Regions from separate parts of the Shewanella sp. 10N.286.52.C2 genome, predicted to be linked through region 4. Evidence: predicted binding sites of a transcription regulator. Region 4 holds the regulator's gene; each other region holds the start of a gene.
The links. The regulator sigma-54, encoded in region 4, starts transcription at its own class of promoters, with help from an activator protein. The targets are predictions, from matches to a motif close to GTTGGCACGNNNNTNGNNT.
Positions count from the first base shown of each region.

Region 1 (3,216 bases), on a different contig from region 4:
ATATATTTGGGCCTGATGCTGCTTGAAGCAATTAAGCCTGCCCAGCATCAAGCAAAGGTTAAAGGCTGGTATGCTAAATCACTGTTGGTGTTTATTTGCTATTTTTACCTTTCGACTTATTTACCCTTGATATGGGATAAGTATTTATTGCCTTATCAATTGGTCAATCTGCAGCAGTTAAACCCATTGGCGAGTACCATTATTGCCGTGCTGGTTTTCGAACTTGGTATTTATGTATGGCATCGGAGTATGCACCGAACGCCACTGCTGTGGCGAACCTTCCATCAGATGCATCATAGCGCCGAAAGGTTAGACTCATTTGGGGCTTTTTATTTTAGCCCACTAGATATGATTGGCTTTACATTAGTTGGCAGTATTAGCCTTAATGTGTTTGTGGGTTTATCACCGCAGGCAATTAGTTGGTTTTTATACATCACCATGTTTCTCGCCGTATTTCAACACACCAATATTAGCACTCCTCAGTGGCTTGGATATATTATTCAGCGACCTGAAAGCCATTCTGTGCATCATCAAAAAGGCCTACATAGGTATAATTATTCTGACCTGCCTATTTTTGATATTTTGTTTGGCACCTTTAAAAACCCGCCAGGCTTTGTTAACGAAATCGGCTTTTATCAAGGCGCCTCTTCCAGAGTGAAGGACTTGCTATTATGTCGTGATATTTCAAAGCCCTGATGCTATCAGGCATATTTAACGGCTGAACAGACAGTAAAGGCTATCGGTTTAGCCTACTTTATGTTCGGCTTTGTTCGTTATTTGCATCAAAAATCGCTATTAGTATCAAAGTTGCTTCAAGTATCAAAAGTAGTTTTTAGTATCAAATGCCGATTTTAAATTATTAGCAAACTCGATAAATTTCTCTTTAATGGTGCGCTTGATAGACACCTCCAGCGAGCCCAAAATAACCTTACCCTCAATGGTGATGACAGGAGCTTGGCGGGTTGCGATAGAAGGCGCTTTGTTTTCAATGCTACTGACGAGCCCGTAAGTTTTACACACCACATTAATGCCTTCAGGAACATAGATACTGCTACTGCCCAAAAAGCAATTAATCTCAATGGTGACATGTTGATGCTGAAAAATGGCATCACTAAAATCCAGTGTGGTTTCGCCTATAATATTATTAACCTTAATAACCTTTGGCACCACCCATTGGCCGCTACGTTCACTGTTACCTAATATGCTGGTTAAGCGCATATCTTCAGTGGCAGTTTTGCTGCCATAGTTTGGCGCAAACTGGTGGTCTTTTTGCTGACTATAGTCAGTATCAGCGGTTAAGGTTAGGTCTGCGACCAGTGCGACGATCTCTTGATGAACACTTGAGTTCATTGCCTCATCAAGGCGTCTTTCAAAGGCTTCAGCAGAGATAATGCCGTGGCTATAATTGACAATTAACTGATCGATAACTTGTTCTCTGACTTGCTCAATAGGGCGATCTTCTAAAATCACGGCCATAATGTCACTCCTTGGACTTTATAGTACATAGTGACTCAGATTTTAGTCACTAGGGTAGATGTTGTATTTAAGTTAAATTAAAGCAATATGCAGGCCAGTTTAAAGATACTATATAAAAACAGTGCTTTATCATTCTTGCAGCATTGCGTTATCGTTTTTAACCTTTATAAATGCAAATGATATAGTGAAAGTAGCCAGCTGAATTAGTCAAAATAACCAGTGAACAGCCATGGGTTTGTCATTTTTTCTACGTATAGTTACGCTATAGAGCCATCTGCACCCGCTATTACGGATTTTTTATGGTTTAAAAACTCCATAAAGATTGGTGTCTAGCACTCTTTTTTTCTCAATGGAAAAGCCTAAAATGCACCGCATCGGCATCACCTATGAGGAAAATCATTATGTCACACCCAATTATTGCAGATTTGAATAAACGTTATACTGTGAAAAAGTATGATTCAAGTAAGCGTATTTCAGCAGCGGATATGGACGTAGTGAAACAAGCGATTCGTTTAACTGCTTCTTCTATTAACTCACAGCCGTGGAAATTTATCGTATTAGAAACTGATGTGGCAAAACAACGTTTTCATGAAACGTTTGCCAATATGCACCAGTTTAATCAGCCTCATGCTACTGAAGCCTCCCATGTGATTTTATTTGCCCATAACCCTAAGTTCACTAAAGATGACTACAGAAAAGTTGTTGATGTTGAAGTGTCGTCAGGTCATTTACCGGCAGACATGTATGACAACATGCTAAATGGTGCTTTTGGTTTTGCAGAGCAAAATACTGATGACAGTGGTTTTAATGGCCATTGGACTAAAGCGCAAACCTATATTGCTATTGGTAATACCTTGCATACGCTAGCTCGTTTAGGGATTGCTTCTACATCGATGGAAGGCGTTGATCCAAGCTTAATTGGTGAAATTTTTAAAGAAGAGTTAGATGGTTACGTTTGTGAGTTTGCGCTAGCAATGGGTTATCACAAAGAGGGTGAAGATTATAACTTTGGTTTACCTAAATCGCGTTTACCTGAACAAGATGTCATCACTGTTTTATAAACTATATTTGGTCGTTTAAATTATAGCTTGTAACACCTTTCTAATTGATTATTCTGTCCCTGTTATTAAAGCCCATCATGTACTCTTGATGGGCTTTTTTGTGTTGAGTATTTTTAAAAGATTAAATCAGCAGCTTAGTCTCCATTTTAAACAGTTACTATTTCACAGGAAGGTGGAAAATTTTAGGTTCGGCTTTTATAAGCCCTAAATGACTGATAATACTGCAATGTAACCCGTCACATTAACGTTGAGCATGAGTTAAACCTTTATAGGGACTGACTTCAACTGGAATACTGATGAAATTGAGTAGCCTCTGCAAGGTGCTATTCATACGTGTCATGCCATGAACCGCTGGCGCTGAAACGATATTATGAAGAATGGAATGTATTTGATGGGAGGCATGAATATTGATGGATGAATGCAGCTGCTTTGGTTGATAGTAGTATCATTAAGGCATTGCGCAATCGCTAACAACAGACAGTATTAAGAAGAGGAGTTACTTAGCTGCAGCTTATTGATAAAGCCGCCATTATGTTCAGTGTTTCAAGTCGTTCTCAACATGGTAAGTTATTCCAAAAAGTGTAGAGTCATAACTAAAGCGACTAAAAATGCTGATAAAATGGTAAAAAGGTGGGATTAATAATGACGTATTAGCTTGATTTTACTCTCCCAGTAATGA
Region 1 is NZ_MCTV01000057.1:38,437-41,652, forward strand. It holds gene BCU94_RS16940 (sterol desaturase family protein) at 1-696, shown strand, start outside; gene BCU94_RS16945 (LiaF domain-containing protein) at 820-1,476, opposite strand; gene BCU94_RS16950 (nitroreductase family protein) at 1,878-2,537, shown strand.
Region 1: a site for sigma-54 is predicted at 1,557-1,575, ahead of BCU94_RS16945 (LiaF domain-containing protein). Genes of this name have one in related genera too.

Region 2 (3,216 bases), on a different contig from region 4:
CCGCAACCCGGTTCAGTTCTGAAATATTGACAGCCATTACCCGCACTGACGTGTTGCCATAAGTCTTCAGTAAATAACAGCACCGCATTGGTTTGCCCGTCTTCAAGTGGTGAGCTGGTCTGCTTAACCCCTTGGGCGCTCCACTCAATGGCTGACTCTTGCACATTGCCGCGGCCAATATCATGTAATTGCACCGCAAAGCCATTGTGATACCAAGCGCCCATTGCCACTAATTGCGCATCAAAGCCCACGCGACGAACCATGTCATTTTTACTGTATTGGCTAATACGTAACTGCATCACCACATCGTTCATATCAAAGTCACCTTGAAAAGGGTATAAATCCTCATAAGCTAACGTGGTGTATTCTGACGATGAGGGGTAATAGCTGATAGTGATGCCGGTTTCAGTGACAGTGATAGGATAATCTTCCACTTCACCATCACTGACACCACCTGTTGGTAATAAGCTGGCCTCTGAGCTCAAACGAAAACGTGACCAGGTTGCGCCAGTTTTAGCCCAATTAGGTACGTTAATCGTCACAGTTGATGTGCCGCTACTCACTGAGCGGGCAATAATCACTTGATCTTCACTATCAAACTGACCATCTTGGCCCCAATCAATCCAGCCGTTAATATAAGCACCATCCCCTTCTACTGTGACTAATAACACCGCCTCTTCACCCACTTCAAAACCGGTTGGCATGCTGATGCCATCTTCATCATCAATACCATCACTTTCATCATCTGATAGTGGTGCAGGATAACCGTCGGACTCATTATCAATAACACTGCCTAATGACATGCCAGCAACCATATTATGGCGGGCACCATTTGAAGCAATTAGGGTACCGTAACTGTCTGGCGCATCACCAAAATCAACATTGTCTCCCACTGGCACTTCTGCTAATGCACAACGAGCACCATCATTTGAAGAAGATGACGGCCCGTATGAAAACAACTCTGCGGTAGGGTTATCACTTTCAACGTTGACCTTATACACATTGCCATCGCCGTTGTTACTTAAATAAAGGTTGCCATTAGGGTCAAAAAACTGCGCCCCAAAGGTAAAGCTACCACTGCTTTTAGTAATAACGGTTGCTAAGGTTTCAGCGGCACCTGTTGTGGGGTCAATCTTGAGTAAGTTACCTGTACTGCCGTTAGTCACTGCGTATAAAAAGCCGTTGCTTGGATGAAAGGCAAAATCTGTTACGTTGTAAGTGGCATTGGTTTTACTGCCTGGGACAATGTTCATTGGGTGATTATTGCCATCTAACGGCACAGTAAATAAGCCTTGGTTTTTACGGTAGCCATACCAAACGTTTTCATTGATGGCGACATCACCTACGTAGAAGTTACCCGCTGCAGCAGCTGAGCTGTCTTTTACGATCGTTAGTGGCTCAACTTGGTAATCTTCACCCACCTTACCCACAGTGCCATGCTGATAATCCCAGCCATAAAGGTAATTATCTGTGTAGCTGAAACCAACACCATTAAATCCTTTGGTCAGTCCCATATCAGGCGACAATACCGAATAACTACCGGTACCAAGTTCAACTCCAAAGGTTTTTGGAATGCCTGCTGGCGTTTGAATAATAAATGCTTCGGTAGGACAGGCATTGAATGGCTCAGCGGCATTGGTATTAGCACTGAACAAAGCCATGCTAGTACCAATAGCAATACTGCTTAAACCAAGAATATTGATGATTTGAGAGTGAAGTGGTTTCACGTTAACTATTGTTGTGTTTAATGTTTGCATATTGGCATCTCGCTATTCGTTATCAGGATGTACTGGGGATAATGCATAGTGGATGCCAACCTTTATTACCATTTAAATACAATAGCTTACATTAAAGGCAAGATTGTATCTCAATGCTAAAATGCATTCTGCAACGCATTCTGAATTTGAGACTTTGTGATTTTTTGGGGTTGAGAATGGTTTGATCTGTATTGTTCCAAACTCCGTTTGGATTAACGTCGTGGGTTGTCCACCCACACCCGACCAAAAGGGTATCAACAGCAATACCCTCTTGGATCACCCTGCCGCCCCTAACGAAAAATGCTGAAAAGCGCATGATTTTCGATGGGGATTGATCCAGCTTTGGACTTCGTTTGTTGCTAACTTCGGACCCTGTTTATTATAAAGAGTGAAAATGCTAACGCTTCCGATGGTGCATCCATGCTCCGCGAAAGCTATGCTCACATCCATGTGAGCATCACGCTATTTTCTTCAACGTCCTCAATTCAAATTGAGTCTTTTAGACTCTTAAATTTTTAAGTTTTCTAACTTTAGCTCTTTTAATTGCTGCCAATGAAGTCAAATCGAAGCGGTGACAATTCGGGTGTAAGCGCGGCTGTGACCGTCCATGACATGGACGTCATGGCCGAGCTTTCAGGGACGAACTTGCAGCGTGTCACAGTCGTGCTTGCACATAAGGTCGCTCTTTCACATCTGACCCATAGGGATTTGGGAAATGTCATGATAATGTCGGGAACATTATTGACCATGTGATCGCGACATTCCGTTCATCCTGAACATCCCAGCGGCAGGCAATGGATTAGATTGAAGTGATGGTCTTAGATAGGCTAGCCAACAAAAACTAAGTAAAACATTGAACTAGGCTCATAAGTTATATTAAGGTAGAACCACTTAAGGACAGAGTAAGCTAACCTCGAACGCAATCTTCGAGCACGCCATTTAGGGAAGAAAAAGCCATTAAATAATGATGTGCCTATCAACTCCCTTATAAAGTTTACTCTGACCACACTAGTTAAGGAGTTTTCATGGGTAGCATACATAATTACTATTTAGTTGGGTTCATGCTCTTATCCGCAATTTTAAATGCATTCATAGAAAATGAGAGTATCGGAATAAAGTTACTTTGCTTACTTTTATTATTCACAACTTTCATCTTTGCCTCTCTCTTTCATTCTTTAAAGGTTAAAGTTGCAAAAGAGAAAACGACGAACAAAGCACACATAATAAGCTGATTAATAGGAAAATTTAACTATTCACCCCTCAAAATTTTAGCCAACTATTTTTTGCCAATTAGTAGGGCTTTAGGAGATTTGCGATGATTTCATATCAATCAACAGCCGATCTTTATGCATCGGCAGATATTACATTTAAAAACATGCGCTCATATTATGAACACGATTCTGTAAATTGGGAACAGTCTAAGATACATGAGCAAATTGTTGACCTAGAAAACTGGGAC
Region 2 is NZ_MCTV01000032.1:11,324-14,539, forward strand. It holds gene BCU94_RS12015 (LruC domain-containing protein) at 1-1,757, opposite strand, end outside; gene BCU94_RS12030 (GNAT family N-acetyltransferase) at 3,073-3,216, shown strand, end outside.
Region 2: a site for sigma-54 is predicted at 1,799-1,817, ahead of BCU94_RS12015 (LruC domain-containing protein). Genes of this name have one in related genera too.

Region 3 (3,216 bases), on a different contig from region 4:
GCCAAGAGTTACACCTGCAATAGAACCTGTAGAAGAAGAGCATGGTCATGTGCCACATCCGGGGATTTGGCAGCGAATGAAAATGATGTGGAATGACTTATTGAGACGAAAGTCATAGATCAACGTTATTAATTTGCGATAAACCAAAAAGCCTGACTTATAGATTAATTAAGTCAGGCTTTTTGTTGAAAAGAAGGTTAATGATGCAGCTGTTCTGATCGATGTTAGATACTTCAGAACAATAACGTTTGAAATTATTACTGATGATCCCATGAGATATTCGACACAATTCTGCATGGCTCACATCTGAAGTGAAACATATCCAATAATGGCTCATCCAATAACCACTGTTTCGATCCACAGCGTGGACAGGCTCGTTCTTTTTCAGACTGTAAACTTTCACCACCAACGCGATAAAGATAATAGTAAGTCGGAATTTTGGTAATAAATTCAATTCTGCCGCGGATATCCCAGCCTCGTCTAAATAAATCACTTTTATGACTGGTCAGTTCTTCTAATGCTGCAAATTCAGCTTTGGTTGCCGCCGCCATTTGCAGTTCATCACAAGCTTGCCACTCTGTTTGCCAGCGAATAACTCGCTTATGGTCGCCATTAAAGCTTGCTGGAATTTGATATAGCGGAATAGGGAGAAGGTTGTCGCCACTTCTTAATGGTGAGCACATATGTACATAGCTGGTGTAAAGCACCTGCCAGCTGGGAGTGTCGATATTACTTTGCTCTGAATTGATATCTTGACCGATAAACTTTTCACGTGGCGCCAATAACTTTGCTTCAGTTAGCATAGTTAATGCTTGTTTGACCCATGGGCTGTTGTTACGGGCTGATAAACTGTTTTTTTCAGGTATTAATAGCCTGACTTTAAACTCACCTTCATTAAATGCGACAGCAAATTCTCGTCCTAATACTTGGCCATTGGCTCTGAGTGCTTCTAGAAAGTTATTAATGGCTTTTTCTGCCGCAGTGATAGTGGTATCGGCGAAACATTCAAATCTGAGTTCAGTGACAAACATGGTTTTCCGTTTTTAGCTGGTTAAATGTATTGAGGATGTGGTGCTTAACTTTCTAATTGTACAATTCGTTTTTCAAGTGCTGCTATCTTTAGGGCAAATTCACTTTCGACAGCGTCAAATTTAGCCTGCCATTTTTGTTCTAGCGCCGTTAATGGGTCTTGAGCCGTTTCAGTATTAGCTGGCTGTATCATGGCTGCTAAATCGGGTAAGTCTTGCCATTGCTCTTTGGGGATGGCTTTAAATTGCTGCAAACCCTGAATAAGGGTTGGCATGGCTATCCGCGTACCTAATTTACCTTTTATTAACGCTAATGTTGGCGTATGACCTGCTACAGCAATGGATTTTGCCGCCGCAAGGACTTGTTCAATTGGACTCATAATTAGTGAAAATCCTTAAATATCGGTAGTGAAATTACTCAAAAAGTGAGACATGGTTTTAAATGGTGAATAAAATCAAGGCTTTAATTTTTGGCACACTTTTAGCTTAATCAGTATTGAGAACAGTATAACTTACTCTGAAAAACAGTTTCAGTAGAAATTACATTAGAACCATTTGAAAGGGACGTATTATGAAAGCAAAATTGGGTGCAGCATTAATTATGGCTATAGCAGCGACTTCACTAACTGGTTGCGTATTGAATGTGGGCGATCACGAAGGTAAGCGTAGTGATTCATATTGGCAAAAACAACAACAAACTAATCGTAATAACTTAGCGAAACTTTCAATCGGAATGGCAAAAGATCAAGTCACCATTTTGATGGGAACGGCTGATTTCAGTGAGGCTTATGTGACCCAAGCTGACGCTGAAAGTCCAAAGAAAGAGGTTCAGGTGTTTTTCTACCGTACTCAATGGAGTAAAGGTGACGGCAAAACCACAAAAAGTGAATGTACCCCAGTTGTAATAAGTGACAACAAATTAGTGGGTTGGGGTGAAACTGCTTACCAAAACATTTAATTTCTTAATAAAACGTCCAGTTGGTCTATTAATTCAGACCACTGGCCGTCTTGATGTAAGGCCTCTTCAATAAAGTGTCTTTGCGATTCTGACCAAAATCCAGCCTGTGCAATGGTGCTATTTTTAGCCAGTTTATGTTGTTCGATAAACTGGTTAATATCTTCCTTAGATGAACTTAATCCTAATTGCTGAAATAAGTGTTCAAATGTTGTCGTTGTCGTATCCATGAGCTTTCACCATGTATGAATGATATTACTTTACTAAGATTAGGTGACCCTATTTAAATTGCAATATGTTTCAAAGTTGTTAAGTTGAGACTATCAACTGGATTAGTTAAGAGTGACATCATGGAAAACAACACTTTGCCCCCGAAAACTCAAGCAGCGCCGTCTTTGGATGAACAAACTAACGATCAACCTAGAGCGGTTTATTTGACTGCGGAAGATCTAAGAGTTGCAGCATCGATTATTTATAATGCCTATCATGATGATCCATTTTTTATTGAAGCTTTAGCCACTGCTAATAAAGCCAATTACGAACAAAAACTGCGGGCTGCAATCAGAGAAGAGCTCACAGAGTTATGGCAGCAAGAGCAACCATTAATTGGTTGGTTTGAAGGCAAACGTCTCATCGGTGTCGCCTGTGTGATCACCCATCAAGTGCCTCTTGGTGAAAGTCGTTACTGGCACTGGCGTTTAAAAATGGTACTCGGCACTGGTTGGAGTTCAACCCAAGCATTTATTAAAAAAGAGCATACCATCTTAGAAAGTTTACCGAGTAAACAATACGGTATTTTACAATTTATCGCTTTGAGCCCTAATGAGCAAAGAAAAGGTAATGGGGCAAAATTAATTCAAGCGGTGTTAAGTTGGTGCGATGAGCAGTTAGAGCTCGATGGGATCGGAGTATTTGTTAACAACGATAAACATGCAGCGCTTTTTATTGGTGAAGGTTTTGGCCATTTGTCTGATCAAACCATTGGCTCTGTTGATGGTGAGATATTAATTTATCAAAGTAAATCGGAGCAATAAATGGCTGATAAACAGTATCAAGACTTTAAGTCGTTTTATCCTTTTTATTTATCACAACATCAAAATGCCACATGTCGGCGCTTACATTACCTCGGCTCTGGACTGATAGTGTTATTGCTGTTGGTGACTCTAGTTAGCCAGCAATGGTGGCAACTATTATTTATCCCTGTCATCGGTTATGGATTTGCATGGATTGGTC
Region 3 is NZ_MCTV01000009.1:29,488-32,703, reverse strand. It holds gene syd (SecY-interacting protein) at 1-118, shown strand, start outside; gene BCU94_RS04350 (Zn-ribbon-containing protein) at 258-1,031, opposite strand; gene BCU94_RS04345 (hypothetical protein) at 1,076-1,408, opposite strand; gene BCU94_RS04340 (DUF3192 domain-containing protein) at 1,600-1,986, shown strand; gene BCU94_RS04335 (DUF2789 domain-containing protein) at 1,983-2,213, opposite strand; gene BCU94_RS04330 (GNAT family N-acetyltransferase) at 2,379-3,017, shown strand; gene BCU94_RS04325 (DUF962 domain-containing protein) at 3,018-3,216, shown strand, end outside.
Region 3: a site for sigma-54 is predicted at 1,498-1,516, ahead of BCU94_RS04340 (DUF3192 domain-containing protein). Genes of this name have one in related genera too.

Region 4 (3,216 bases):
TAGATATTAGTTTGCGAGGTGTCGATATAGTGATCAACCATTTTGGCTATGGGTTCGAGTAACCGCCCCTCAAGCTTAATGGCTTCTTGTAACGAAATTTGATTCTTAGACAGTGGGTGTAATCGGCGGGTCTCACTAAAACGCTTCAGTAACACTTTATCGTTGGCGTTTAAAAAGAAACTGGTAATGCTGGTATCGTCAGACAGTAAAGCAATTTGCTCTTTGAGTACTTTGCCTTGCTCTTCGATATTACGCACATCGACGCTAATGGCGACAAGCTCGTTACTATCTTTAAGCTGTTCAAGCAGGCTGCCAATCAGTGGCAGTGGCAGGTTATCAACACAGTAATAACCTAAATCTTCAAGCACTCTCAGTGCGACTGATTTTCCTGAACCTGAACGTCCCGATACGATGACAAGTTTCATGCAGTAATAACCTGATAAAGTTCTGTAGCGTCATGACTCTTTCGAAGTCGTTTAAGTATCAATTTATCACTGAGTTTCTCTGCCATGCTAGATAATGTGCTTAGGTGTTGCTGGCACTGATCTGCAGGTACAAGAAGCGCAAATAAAATATCTACAGGTTGCTTGTCTATGGCATCAAAGGCGATTGGCTCTTCGCATTTGATTAAAATAGCAATGGGTTCTTCGATATTATCTAAGCGCCCATGTGGAATTGCTATGCCATTTCCTATACCTGTACTGCCCATTTTTTCACGCGCTATTAGACTTTCAAAAATAGCCTGTGAAGAAAGGGTTGGGTACTGGGCAGCCATTAAATTGCTGATTAATTCCAGTACCTTTTTCTTACTGCCCGGAGTGGCACAGGTAGTGCACGCCGGCTGCAGGATGGTACGAAGTTCCATCGTTAATGCTTAGTGAGTTTCTCTTTATGTTTAATTACCTGACGGTCTAGCTTATCTATCAGGGCGTCTATTGCCACATACATATCAGCGTTACGCGATACAGCAAACACTTCACCGCCTTTTAGGTGCAGTTTGGCTTCGGCAATCTGTTGTAGCTTTTGAACATCGAGCACAACGTGAACATTATTGATCTGTTCGAAGTGTCGTTCAAGCTTTGAAAATTTTGTTTGCACGTATTCCCGTAAAGATTGAGTTATTTCAATATGGTTTCCAGTCAGGTTAATTTGCATAGGTCATCCTCCAATAACAAAAAGTTATAAGCTTTTGCGTTGGTTTGAGGGAGGGATGAGCATTGCCTCTCGATATTTGGCTATCGTACGTCGAGCAACGTTAATCCCTTGTTCAGCCAATAGTGTCGCCATTTTACTATCACTAAGAGGCTTTTTCGGGTTTTCTGCAGCTACGAGCTTTTTAATAAATGCGCGAATTGCTGTAGAAGAGCATTCTCCACCATCATCGGTACTTACATGGCTTGAGAAAAAATATTTTAGTTCAAAAAGTCCACGGGGGGTATGCATGTATTTTTGGGTCGTGACCCGTGAAATGGTCGACTCGTGCATTTCAACCGCTTCAGCAATATCATTGAGCACCATCGGCTTCATGGCTTCTTCACCGAACTCAAAGAAACCTTGCTGAAATTGTACGATACAGTTAGCCACTTTTAGTAAGGTTTCATTACGGCTATCGATGCTTTTGATAAACCATTTAGCTTCTTGTAAATGACCACGAATAAATTGGCTGTCAGCTTGGCTTGAACCGCCTTTGGCCATAGCTGCATATTGCTGATTAACGCCAATTTTAGGCATGTTATCGGGATTTAGCTCGACCACCCAGCGACCATTCTTTTTAAGTACAGTAACATCAGGAATGACGTACTCATCTTTAATGGGGGTAATTTGCAAGCCTGGACGTGGATTGAGCGTTTGAATAAATTCAATGGCTTCACGTAAATCATCTTCTTTAAGCTTGGTTTTACGCATCAGTAACCTAAAGTCACGACCGGCGATTAAATCAAGATGATCTTTAATCAGTAACTTAACATTATCTATGCAAGGAATTTCATTAGGGTATTGGCCTAATTGAATTAATAGACACTCACTTAAATCTCGCGCTGCAATGCCGACGGGATCGAAGTGTTGTACCCGTTTAAGTACAGCTTCAACTTCATCGAGTTCGATATCGTCAGTGCCTAAGGATTGCAAAATGTCTTCAACGCTCTGGGTGAGGTAACCGCGCTCATCAATGGCATCAATAATGGCGGTTGCAATCACTAAGTCATTTTCAGAAAAGGGAGTGAGGTTTTTTTGCCATTCAAGATGCTCATACAAGCCTTCACTGGTTTCGCCTTGAAACGGCATATCATTACCGCTCGATACTGCGCCAGAGCCAGAAGTCGGCGAGGCGGTATACACCTCATCCCATGTGGTATCCATAGGGAGTTCTTCAGGCATAGAATCTTTAGTGAGCGATTCAGTGGTATCAACCGTTGAGGTGTCTTTTTCTATGGTGACTTGGCTATTATCACTAAAATCGGTGTCAGTTTGCAGGGCGTTTTCTTTTACGGGCTCTTTGGCTTTAGTGAATTCGTCTTCAAGCTCTAATAGCGGGTTTGAATCAAGTGCTTGTTGAATTTCTTGCTGTAGCTCCAATGAGGAAAGTTGCAATAAGCGAATCGCTTGTTGCAACTGTGGGGTCATGGTTAAGTGTTGACCCATTTTGAGTTGGAGTGAGGCTTTCATGTACCGCTTGTCCCTAATTGAATTACATCATCGCGACGAACAGTGTGGGCGCTAGTTTATGATCCTAGAAAAATAGACTAGATTAAGGTTTGTTGTTGGCCGCGAATGCCATACTAAAAACTGAATAGTGCTAACTATAGCTTGAATTGTTCACCTAAGTATACCGACCTAACTTGCTGATTGACTAAGATCTCAGCAGGTGTTCCTTCAGCAATCAAGTTTCCGTGACTCACAATATATGCTCGCTCACACACATCAAGTGTTTCACGGACATTATGGTCGGTAATTAGCACCCCTAAACCACGGCTTTTAAGTTGTTGAATAATTTTCTTGATGTCGATTACTGAGATAGGATCTACCCCTGCAAAAGGTTCATCTAATAAAATAAACTTAGGATTTGCCGCTAATGCGCGTGCAATTTCAACTCGGCGACGCTCGCCTCCCGATAACGCCATACCTTGGCTATCACGGATATGAGTTATGTTAAATTCTTCTAATAAATGTTCCAGTTCTTCAATGCGCTGCTCATTTGATAAGCTTTTGCGAGTTTGA
Region 4 is NZ_MCTV01000013.1:19,973-23,188, forward strand. It holds gene rapZ (RNase adapter RapZ) at 1-425, opposite strand, end outside; gene ptsN (PTS IIA-like nitrogen regulatory protein PtsN) at 422-865, opposite strand; gene hpf (ribosome hibernation promoting factor) at 868-1,155, opposite strand; gene BCU94_RS05950 (RNA polymerase factor sigma-54) at 1,180-2,664, opposite strand; gene lptB (LPS export ABC transporter ATP-binding protein) at 2,799-3,216, opposite strand, start outside.